3 regions of the Streptomyces liangshanensis genome follow, and region 1 is predicted to be linked to each of the others. Evidence: riboswitches for the same ligand, from Rfam matches in the RefSeq annotation. Region 1 holds a riboswitch; each other region holds the start of a gene.
The links. Region 1 has a riboswitch for cyclic di-AMP ahead of HA039_RS04250 (M23 family metallopeptidase). Riboswitches for the same ligand answer to the same signal wherever they lie in the genome.

Region 1 (3,198 bases):
GTGGTCACCATGACCGTGCCGACCGCGCCGGTCAGGTCGGCGACGGCCCGCTCGAAGCGCTCGGCCACGTCGTCGGGGTCGGAGCCCGGCCGGATGATGTCGTTGCCGCCCGCGCAGAAGGTCACCAGGTCCGGGGCGAGTTCACGGGCCCGCGGAATCTGTTCCGCGACGATGTGGTCGAGCAGCCGGCCCCGTATCGCGAGATTCGCGTACCTGAAATCGCCGTGGACGGTGTCCGCGTCCTTTTCCGGCCCGCCCGCGGCGGGGAGTTGGTCGGCGAGCAGAACGGCCAGCCGGTCCGCCCAGCCCACATAGGTCCCGTCCGGTCCCGGATCCCCCACGCCCTCCGTGAAACTGTCACCGAGCGCTGCGTACGACCCGAATGTGCCACGTCTTCTTGTTCTCGAATCGTCTCCCACAGGAGGACATGATTCACCCGGGGATGTGACCTACGCGACCGTAAGAAGTGGTTGACGCGGGGTGAGATACCCCATCGGTCAAGTTTGGCCCAAACGGGAATAGCCCCGCTCCGGTGAAAGGGAATCACCGGAGCGGGGCGGAAGGAACCCGGAGGGGATCAGACGGTGACGCCCTGGTCCCGCAGGAAGGCCAGCGGGTCGACGTCCGAGCCGTAGTCGGGACCGGTGCGGATCTCGAAGTGCAGGTGCGGGCCGGTCACGTTGCCGGTGGCGCCGGAGAGCCCCAGCTGCTGGCCCTCGCTGACGGTCTGTCCGGCGGAGACGGCGATCGAGGACAGGTGGGCGTACTGCGAGTACATGCCGTCCGCGTGCCGGACGACCACCTGGTTGCCGTACGAGCCGCCGTCACCGGCGGTCACGACGGTGCCCGCGCCGACGGCCTTCACCACGGTGCCCGAGGGCGCCAGGAAGTCCACACCGGTGTGGTAGCCGCTGGACCAGTTGCTGCCCGAGGCGTGGTACGGCGTGCCGATGGCGATGCCGTCGACCGGCAGCGTGAAGGCGGAGGACGCCTTCTCGGCGACCGGGGCGGCCTTCGCCGCGGGCGCGGCCTCCTTCTTGGGCGCGGTGCGCTCGGCGGAGCGGGAGGCCGTGGTGGGGGCCTCGGCGCGGTCGTCCGCGCGGGCCTGGGTGCGGAGGGTCAGCTTGAGGCCGGGGTGGATCAGCGACGGGTCGGAGCCGACGGCGCGCTTGTTGTCCGCGTAGAGCTTCTTCCAGCCTCCCGCGATCTTTTTCTTCCTGGAGATCTTCGCCAGGGAGTCGCCGGGGACGACGGAGTAGGTCGCGGCGGTCCCGGAGGCGCCGGAGGTCCCGGCGGCCCGGACGAGGGACACGGGGGCGGCCTGGGCGGCGGACGCGGTGACGGATCCGGCGGCGGCCGGTGCGGCGTTGGCCCCGGTGGCGCCGACGAGCGGAAGCACGACCGCGGCTCCGCCCGTCCCGGCCAGGACAAATCCTCGGGTGATCGGGTTCTTCTTGGGACGGCGGTGCTTACCCTTCGCGGGCATGGTGAATTCCTCTCCGGCGCCTACGAGGTGAGCTGTCGGGTTCGGGCTGGAGATGCCCGGTCGCGGTTGCTCCGCGACTTCACCCCTAGCCGTCCGCGGAAACGGAACGGCGTACTACCTGGGTCCCCCGCTCCTGCCACGCGTGGATGGTGGGTGGGTGCGAATTCCGGGCGGCGGCAGGATTAGGCGTTCCGCTCGGATTGAGGGTGAACGTAAGCCGCCGCGGACGGCCGGTACAAGCCGCCGGCTCCCCTCTCCCGTGCACGCTCCGATATCTTCCGGCCTTTCCGGTCACCCTGCGTGGATATGCGATCTTCGCTTTCCTTCTGACGTCGTAATTCCGTTTCCGCTGACCGCCACGCACCGTCACGGATATGATCCTGCTCACGGATAGGAGCCCATCTCCCCCTTGACCGGGGCAGGTTGGTTGCAATCCCTCAATACGGACAGATGCGATCAATTGCCCGGGCGGCCATGTCGTAAGGTCGCAGTCGACATCGTCGGCGAGCCGCGCCGACGGCAGACACGGAGGAGCAGCCCGTGACCCAGAATCTGCCGCACGTGCCGCCGGTCGAGCCGGAGCTGACCGGCGTACGCAACTTCCGCGACGTGGGCGGGCTGCCGACCACGGACGGCAGGAAGGTGCGGTACGGGCGGCTCTACCGCAGCGGGCACCTCGCGGGGGCCACCCCGGCCGACGCCGCCTTCCTCACGTCGCTGGGTCTGCACACCGTCTTCGACTTCCGCAACGCGGCCGATGTGCGTCTCGACGGGGAGGACGTCGAGCTGCCCGGGGTACGGAACGTGAACATCCCGCTGACCGACCCGGCGGACGGCGCCGAGTTCTGGCGGATGGTGCGGGACGGCGACCTCGGCCAGCTGCGGTCGCTCCTCGCCGACGGGAAGGCGGCGGCCCGGATGGTCGATTCGTACCGCACGATCATCCGGGAGCGTACGGCCGAGCACAGCAGGGTCCTGCACGCGCTCGCCGACAACAACGTGCCCGCGCTGATGCACTGCGCGGCGGGCAAGGACCGCGCGGGCCTGTCGGTCGCGGTGTCGCTGCTCGCGGTCGGTGTGGAGCGCGACGCGATCGAGGAGGACTACCTCAAGTCGAACGAGCCGAGCCGCCGTTACAAGGTCCGCCGCAGTGACACCTCACCCGCCGGGATGTCCGCGGAGGTGATGGAGCTGCTCGGCCCGCTCTTCGACGCGCGCGCCGCGTACCTGGAGGCGGCCTTCGACACGATCACGACCACCTGGGGCTCCACCGACCGCTACCTGTCCGAGGGCCTCGGACTCGCCCCGGAGACGCGGGAGCGGCTGCGCGAGGGCCTGCTCGACGCGTCCTAGGACCCGACGCTGAACAGCAGGTAGAGGAAGCCGGCGAAGAGGTGTCCGGCGATCAGGTAGGCGAAGAGGCGGATGACCAGCCCTCGGGGCAGCGTCCAGTTCCTCTTGTTCTGCGGCACATTGTTCTCCGGCATGGTGTCGAACCTTTCTCGAAGGCCGTCAGTGGAGATCGGCGGTGGGGCTCTGGAGCAGGGTGTGGACGAACAGCAGCTCGGTCCCGCCGGGGTCGGCGGCGGCGAGGCGGTGCGGGGTGAGCGAGTCGAAGTGCGCGCTGTCCCCGGGGCCGAGGACGTGCACCGCGTCCCCGAGGCCGAGCCGCAGCCGCCCGCCGAGGACGTACAGCCACTCCTCCCCGGGGT
Region 2 (3,198 bases), 3.9 Mb from region 1:
TTCGGCGGCGGCAGCTACGCGACCCGCCCCGACCTCGCCAGCCGCTCCCAGCAGATAGCGGTCGCCGAGAAGATCCTCGACGCGCAGGGCCCGTCGGCCTGGGCCAGTTGCGCGCCCGTCGCGGGACTCGTGAAGGACACCGCGGAGCCCCTGGTCGACCCCGGGGCGGCCCCCGGGGCGGACGAGAGCTCCGCGACCCCCGAGGCGTCCACCGCGCCCTCAGGCGCGGACACGGACCGGGCCGAGGGCTCCGACACGACCCCGACCTCCCCCGGCAGCGCCACCCCGGACAGCAGCCCCTCCGCCGCGAAGCGCACGGACGGCGAACGGGACGGCCGGGACGGCCGGGACGGCGCGAAGGGCGACGGGGGCACCCCGAGCCCCTCCCGTTCCGCCACCCCCTCCACCGAGGCGACCACGGACACCGTGAAGGGCAAGCACCGCGGCGGCGCGGCCCCCGAGGACCCGGCGGCCTCCCCGGACCTGGCCGGCATCACGCCGGACAACTCGGGTGAAGAGCGCGAATCGGGCCGTCACGCCTCCCGGGGTGACGCACTGACACGTGACGCGGAGGCCGTGACGCCCGACGCCACCGCCACCCCCGACGGCGAGTACGTCGTACGCCCCGGTGACTGCCTGTGGCGCATCGCGGACGAGAACGGCGTCGACGGCGGCTGGCGCGCCCTCTACGACGCGAACAAGGACGCGCTCGGCACCGACCCCGACCTCATCCTGCCTGGCCAGACCGTCGATCTCGGCGTGAAGTAGCAGCAGTTGACGGCCCGCCCCCGAGGGGGGTTGGAGGCCCTATGTCCACTTCTGCGCAAGTGAGACAAGGGTCTCTTTGCCTCAACAGGGGACCTTTGGCCCACCGGTGGCGCTTTCTCCGCCCTCACCTGCGAAAACACGGTCGGCACACAGGGGAGTTCGGGCGATTTCTCCCCCATCGGCCACTTTGAACATCCGGTGGACCTGTGTCTACGGTCTGAACCGCTCGCACCGCGGGCCTCGTCGACCGTCACGCCGAATCCTGCCGTCGGTCGGGGGGAGTAATCGTCGCGTCAAGCGCCGAAGGCAGGAGCGGGGGACCCAAAGGTTAGGTGCCGGCCCCGGCCGTCGAGAGACGGCCGACGACCGGCTCGGGGTGAAGCCGCGTACAGCGAGGGCCGGGAGGCCCCGACGGACGCGGCCGGGCAACTCACTTGGCCCGAACCCGACAGCTGACCTCGTAGGCGTCGGTGAGGAGATAGCTTCATGCTGCGTTCCAAGGCCAAGCACCGCCGTCCGTCCAAGGTCGTCCGTTACGCCACGCTCGCCGGGGTGACCGGTGCCGCCGTCGCGGTCCCGCTGCTCGGCGCCACGTCCGCCTCCGCCGCCACCACCGCCGAGTGGGACCAGGTCGCCGCGTGCGAGTCCGGCGGCAACTGGGCCATCAACACCGGCAACGGCTTCTCCGGCGGGCTCCAGTTCACCCCGTCCACCTGGGCCGCGTACGGCGGCACCGCCTACGCGCCCAACGCCTACCAGGCCTCCAAGTCGCAGCAGATAGCCGTCGCCGAGAAGGTCCTCGCGGGCCAGGGCAAGGGTGCCTGGCCGACCTGTGGTGTGGGCCTTTCCAACGCCTCGAACGACTCCGCCCCGGCGGCCCCCTCGCAGCCGGCCCGCCAGTCCGCGCCGCGCCAGCAGCAGTCCGCGCCGCAGCAGCAGGCTCCCCAGCGGCAGGCGGCGCCCTCGGCGCGCACCTCCGAGCAGCACGCCTCGCGCGGTACGAGCCGCCCCACCACGATCAAGAAGGGTGACGGCGAGTACAAGGTCAAGCCCGGCGACAGCCTGTCGAAGATCGCCGCCGCCCACCACGTCAAGGGTGGCTGGAAGAAGCTGTTCGACCTGAACAAGGACATCGTCACCGACGCCGACGTGATCTACCCGGGCCAGCAGCTCCACCTGAGCTGAGCCCGCCCGCCCGGCCAGCCGACCCGAGAGGTGACGCCGGCCGCCCGGTGAGCGACCGCCTCCCGGTCCGCTCCCTCCGGGGCCACCCGTCCCCCTCGCGGCCCCACCCCCGTACCACCCCGGCCCCGCGCGTTCTTCCCCCGTACGCGCGCGGGCCGGGGTTCCCCCGTTCCGGCCACGCGACCGACCGCGTGGCCGGAACGGACCCCGCCGGTGCCGTTCGCCCGCGTGTCATCAGGATGACGTCTTCATTTCGTCCCAGCGGGCGGGCACCGGCCTGCCGACGGCCCGGGGCCGGTTAGGCTCGTGTCGCGGGACCGAGCGGCCCCGCGCCCAAAGCGTCACATCCCATGAAGGAGATGCTCGTGCCGTCCATCGACGTCGTCGTAGCCCGGGAAATCCTCGACTCCCGAGGCAACCCCACGGTCGAGGTCGAGGTCGGCCTCGACGACGGCAGCACCGGCCGTGCTGCTGTCCCCTCCGGTGCCTCCACCGGTGCGTTCGAGGCCCTTGAACTCCGCGACGGTGACCCCAACCGTTACCAGGGCAAGGGTGTCGAGAAGGCCGTCCTCGCCGTCATCGAGCAGATCGGCCCGGAGCTCGTCGGGTACGACGCCACCGAGCAGCGCCTCATCGACCAGGCGATGTTCGACCTGGACGCCACCCCGGACAAGTCGTCGCTCGGCGCGAACGCCATCCTCGGCGTCTCCCTCGCCGTCGCGCACGCCGCCTCCGAGGCCTCCGACCTGCCGCTCTTCCGCTACCTCGGCGGCCCGAACGCGCACCTGCTGCCCGTTCCGATGATGAACATCCTGAACGGCGGCTCGCACGCCGACTCCAACGTGGACATCCAGGAGTTCATGATCGCCCCGATCGGCGCGGAGTCCTTCTCCGAGGCCCTGCGCTGGGGCGCCGAGGTCTACCACACGCTCAAGCGCGTCCTGAAGGACAAGGGCCTGTCGACCGGCCTCGGCGACGAGGGCGGCTTCGCGCCCAACCTGGACTCCAACCGCGCCGCGCTCGACCTCATCCTCGAAGCGATCAAGGAAGCCGGTTACGTGCCCGGCCGCGACATCGCGCTCGCGCTCGACGTCGCCGCGTCCGAGTTCTACAAGGACGGCGTGTACGAGTTCGAGGGCAAGTCCCGCTCGGCCGCCGAGCTGACCGAGTACTACGAGGAGCTCGTCGCCTCCTACCCGCTGGTCTCCATCGAGGACCCGCTGTACGAGGACGACTGGGCCGGCT
Region 3 (3,198 bases), 3.3 Mb from region 1:
GCCTCCCCCTTCTTCTGCTCCGCGGCCCTGGTCGCCGCGCCGTTCTTCACGCCGCTGGGCACCCTGCTCACCGGCGTCGCCGCGCTCTGCACCGATCTGGTGCTGCGCCTCGTCGACGGCACGGTCGGGACCGCCGACGCCATCACCGAGCTGCTGACCGTGCTCACCGTCTCCGTCCTCGCGCTCGGCATCAACCGGGTCGTGCGCCTGAGCGGCGAGCGCCTCGCGTCCGCCCGCATCATCGCCGAGACGGCCCAGCGCGCCGTGCTGCCCAGACCCGCCGACCGGATCGGCGGGCTGCACATCGCCGCGCGGTACGAGGCGGCGCAGGAGGGCGCGTTCATCGGCGGGGACCTGTTCGCCGTGCAGGACACGCCGCACGGGGTGCGCCTGGTGGTCGGGGACGTACGGGGGAAGGGCCTGGAGGCCGTCGAGACGGTGGCGGTGGTCATCGGGGCGTTCCGGGAGGCCGCCGAGCAGGAAGGCACGCTGGAGGGCGTCGCGCAGCGCTTGGAGCGCGCGCTGACGCGGGAGGGGACGCGCCGGGACGGCGTCGACGTCTTCGAGGGCTTCACCACCGCCGTACTGGCCGAGATCCCGAACGGTGAGGCGGTGGTACGGCTGGTCAACCGCGGCCACCCCGAGCCGCTGCTGACCCACGGGGACGGCGCGGTGGCGATGCTGGCGCCCGGTGACCACGCCCTGCCGCTGGGGATGAGCGAGCTGGGGGCGTGGCCGGACCGCGCGGACGAGGAGCCGTTCCCGCCGGGGGCGACGCTGCTCTTCTACACGGACGGGCTGTCCGAGGCGCGCAACGCGAAGGGCGTCTTCTACGACGCGCGTGAGCGGCTGTCCGGCCGGATCTTCCCGGGGCCCGACGAGATGCTCGACGCGCTCATCGGGGACGTACGCGTGCACACGGGTGGCGGGAACACGGACGACATGGCGCTGCTGGCGGTCAGCCGGCCCGCCCAGGGGCAGCCGGAACGGCGCAGGACGATGCCGGTCGTGCCCTGACGGGGCCGGCGGGGTCCGGAAAGGGGTTGCGGAAGGGGGTCGCGGGGGCCGGGGCCACCGGTGGGGGCGCCGCCGTTCCGTACCGCCCACCCCGCGTCCCGCACGCTCCGTGATCGGGGCATACCGCTCCGCACAACGCCTGACAACCCATCAGAAACCTCTGGCCACCCGAGTACCCTCCCGGGACGATCAACTCGCCCGCTTGCGCCTCGATCTGTCCCGGTACGTCCGTTGCGGATTCGTTAACGATCATCCGGAACAGCTTGGAATAAAGCCCATGTCTCTATTAACGTTCGATAACGCAGCGCGGTCGTCCCAGCCGTCGTCAGGACGGCGCCGTGCCGCACGCGCCGAATCCCGCAAGGGAACCGGGGAACCACCAATTGGGGTGAATCGGGAGCTTCTTGCTGCCTTGTGCCGCGAGAGCACCCGTAGGAGACCTTCCTGCTCCGAACCCGTCAGCTAACCCGGTAGGCGAGAAGGAAGGAAAGGAGCGCGCCCCAGTGGCGTCCAACAAGCCTGCCCTCGATGCCCCCTTCGAAACGGAAACCTTCGAACCGCCGACCTTCGGCGGCGAAGCGGACCGCACCTGGGGGGAGTGGAACCCCACCGAGGAGTCCGTCCTTCCTCCCGTACGAGGCAGGCACCGCGTCGCCAAGCAGCGCGGACTGGCCCGCAGTTCCACGGTCCTCGGCGTCGGCGTCCTCGCCGCCGTCGGCGCGGGTGGCATCGCCACCGCCCAGGACAAGCCCGCCGTCTCCATATCCCTGCCCGATGCCATCACGGACAACCTTCCGGCCGCCAAGTCGCTGCCGGGCGTCGGATCCCTGGGTACGGAAGAGGCCAAGCCGAGCGCGCTCGCCACGGACCCGCTGACCACCGCGGGCATGACCACCGCCGACTTCCAGCAGGGCGCCACCGACGCCGGCGAGGCGCTGCGGGCCCGGATCCTCCAGCAGGCCGAGGCGCAGCAGGCCGAGGCCGACGCCACGACGAAGCTCGCCGCGCAGACGGCGGCGGCCGAGAAGGCCGCCGCTGACGCGAAGAAGCAGCAGTCCGAGGCCGAGAAGAAGATCCAGGAAGCGAAGGAGAAGGCGGAGGCCGAGGCCAAGGCCAAGGCGGCCGCCAAGGCCGAGAAGGAGCGCCTGGCCAAGCTGGCCCAGAGCTACACCCTTCCCGTCGTCTCGTACACGATCACCTCCACCTTCGGCCAGGCCGGCTCCATGTGGTCCTCCGGCTACCACACCGGGCTCGACTTCGCGGCCCCCACCGGTACGCCGATCAAGGCCGTCCACAGCGGCACGGTCAAGTCGGCCGGCTGGTCCGGCTCGTACGGCTACCGCACGGTGCTGGAGCTGGACGACGGTACGGAGCTGTGGTTCTGCCACCAGTCCTCGATGACGGTCACCGCCGGCCAGAAGGTCGCCACCGGCGAGGTCATCGGCCGCGTCGGCGCGACCGGCAACGTGACGGGACCGCACCTGCACCTGGAGGTCCACACCCCGGGCGGCACGGGCATCGACCCGATGGCCTGGCTCCAGGGCAAGGGCCTCAACCCGTAACCGACCGCTGTGTGCCGGGGGCGGCGGAATAGTCCCCGGCCACCGCGTCGTTGGGGGAGTTCATGACAGATCTCCGTGCCCTGGGCTCCTCCGACCTCCGGGTCTTCCCCCTCTCCCTCGGCGGCAACGTCTTCGGCTGGACCTCCGACGAGGCCCAGTCCTTCGCCGTCCTCGACGCGTACGCCGCCGTGGGCGGCAACTTCGTGGACACCGCCGACACGTACTCCTCCTGGGCACCCGGCCACCAGGGCGGCGAGTCGGAGACCGTCCTCGGCGACTGGATCGCCGCGCGCGGCAACCGCTCCGAGGTCGTCGTGGCGACCAAGGTCGGCTCGCACCCGCGGTTCAAGGGCCTGCGGGCGGCCACCATCAAGGGCGCGGCCGAGGAATCGCTGCGCCGGCTGCGTACGGACTACATCGACCTCTACTACACGCACTTCGACGACCCCGAGGTGCCGGTCGAGGAGATCATCACCGCGCTGGACCAGTTGGTGAGGGACGGCAAGGTACGGGCGATAGCCGCCTCCAACCTCAGCGTCGAGCGGCTCACCGCGTCGCTGGACTTCTCCGAGCGTGAGGGCCTGGCCCGGTACGAGGTCCTCCAGCCGCGCTACAACCT

Region 2: linked by a shared signal. The riboswitch ahead of HA039_RS21155 (LysM peptidoglycan-binding domain-containing protein) and the one ahead of HA039_RS04250 (M23 family metallopeptidase) in region 1 are both predicted to bind cyclic di-AMP.
Region 3: linked by a shared signal. The riboswitch ahead of HA039_RS18275 (M23 family metallopeptidase) and the one ahead of HA039_RS04250 (M23 family metallopeptidase) in region 1 are both predicted to bind cyclic di-AMP.

Annotation. Positions count from the first base shown of each region.
Region 1 covers NZ_CP050177.1:965,181-968,378, forward strand. The annotation lists gene HA039_RS04245 (SGNH/GDSL hydrolase family protein) at 1-419, opposite strand, end outside; gene HA039_RS04250 (M23 family metallopeptidase) at 578-1,486, opposite strand; cyclic di-AMP (ydaO/yuaA leader) riboswitch at 1,489-1,652, opposite strand; gene HA039_RS04255 (tyrosine-protein phosphatase) at 2,027-2,839, shown strand; gene HA039_RS04260 (DUF6126 family protein) at 2,836-2,973, opposite strand; gene HA039_RS04265 (helix-turn-helix domain-containing protein) at 2,999-3,198, opposite strand, start outside.
Region 2 covers NZ_CP050177.1:4,879,829-4,883,026, forward strand. The annotation lists gene HA039_RS21150 (LysM peptidoglycan-binding domain-containing protein) at 1-768, shown strand, start outside; cyclic di-AMP (ydaO/yuaA leader) riboswitch at 1,057-1,250, shown strand; gene HA039_RS21155 (LysM peptidoglycan-binding domain-containing protein) at 1,255-1,953, shown strand; gene eno (phosphopyruvate hydratase) at 2,313-3,198, shown strand, end outside.
Region 3 covers NZ_CP050177.1:4,227,029-4,230,226, forward strand. The annotation lists gene HA039_RS18270 (PP2C family protein-serine/threonine phosphatase) at 1-1,017, shown strand, start outside; cyclic di-AMP (ydaO/yuaA leader) riboswitch at 1,356-1,509, shown strand; gene HA039_RS18275 (M23 family metallopeptidase) at 1,521-2,579, shown strand; gene HA039_RS18280 (aldo/keto reductase) at 2,642-3,198, shown strand, end outside.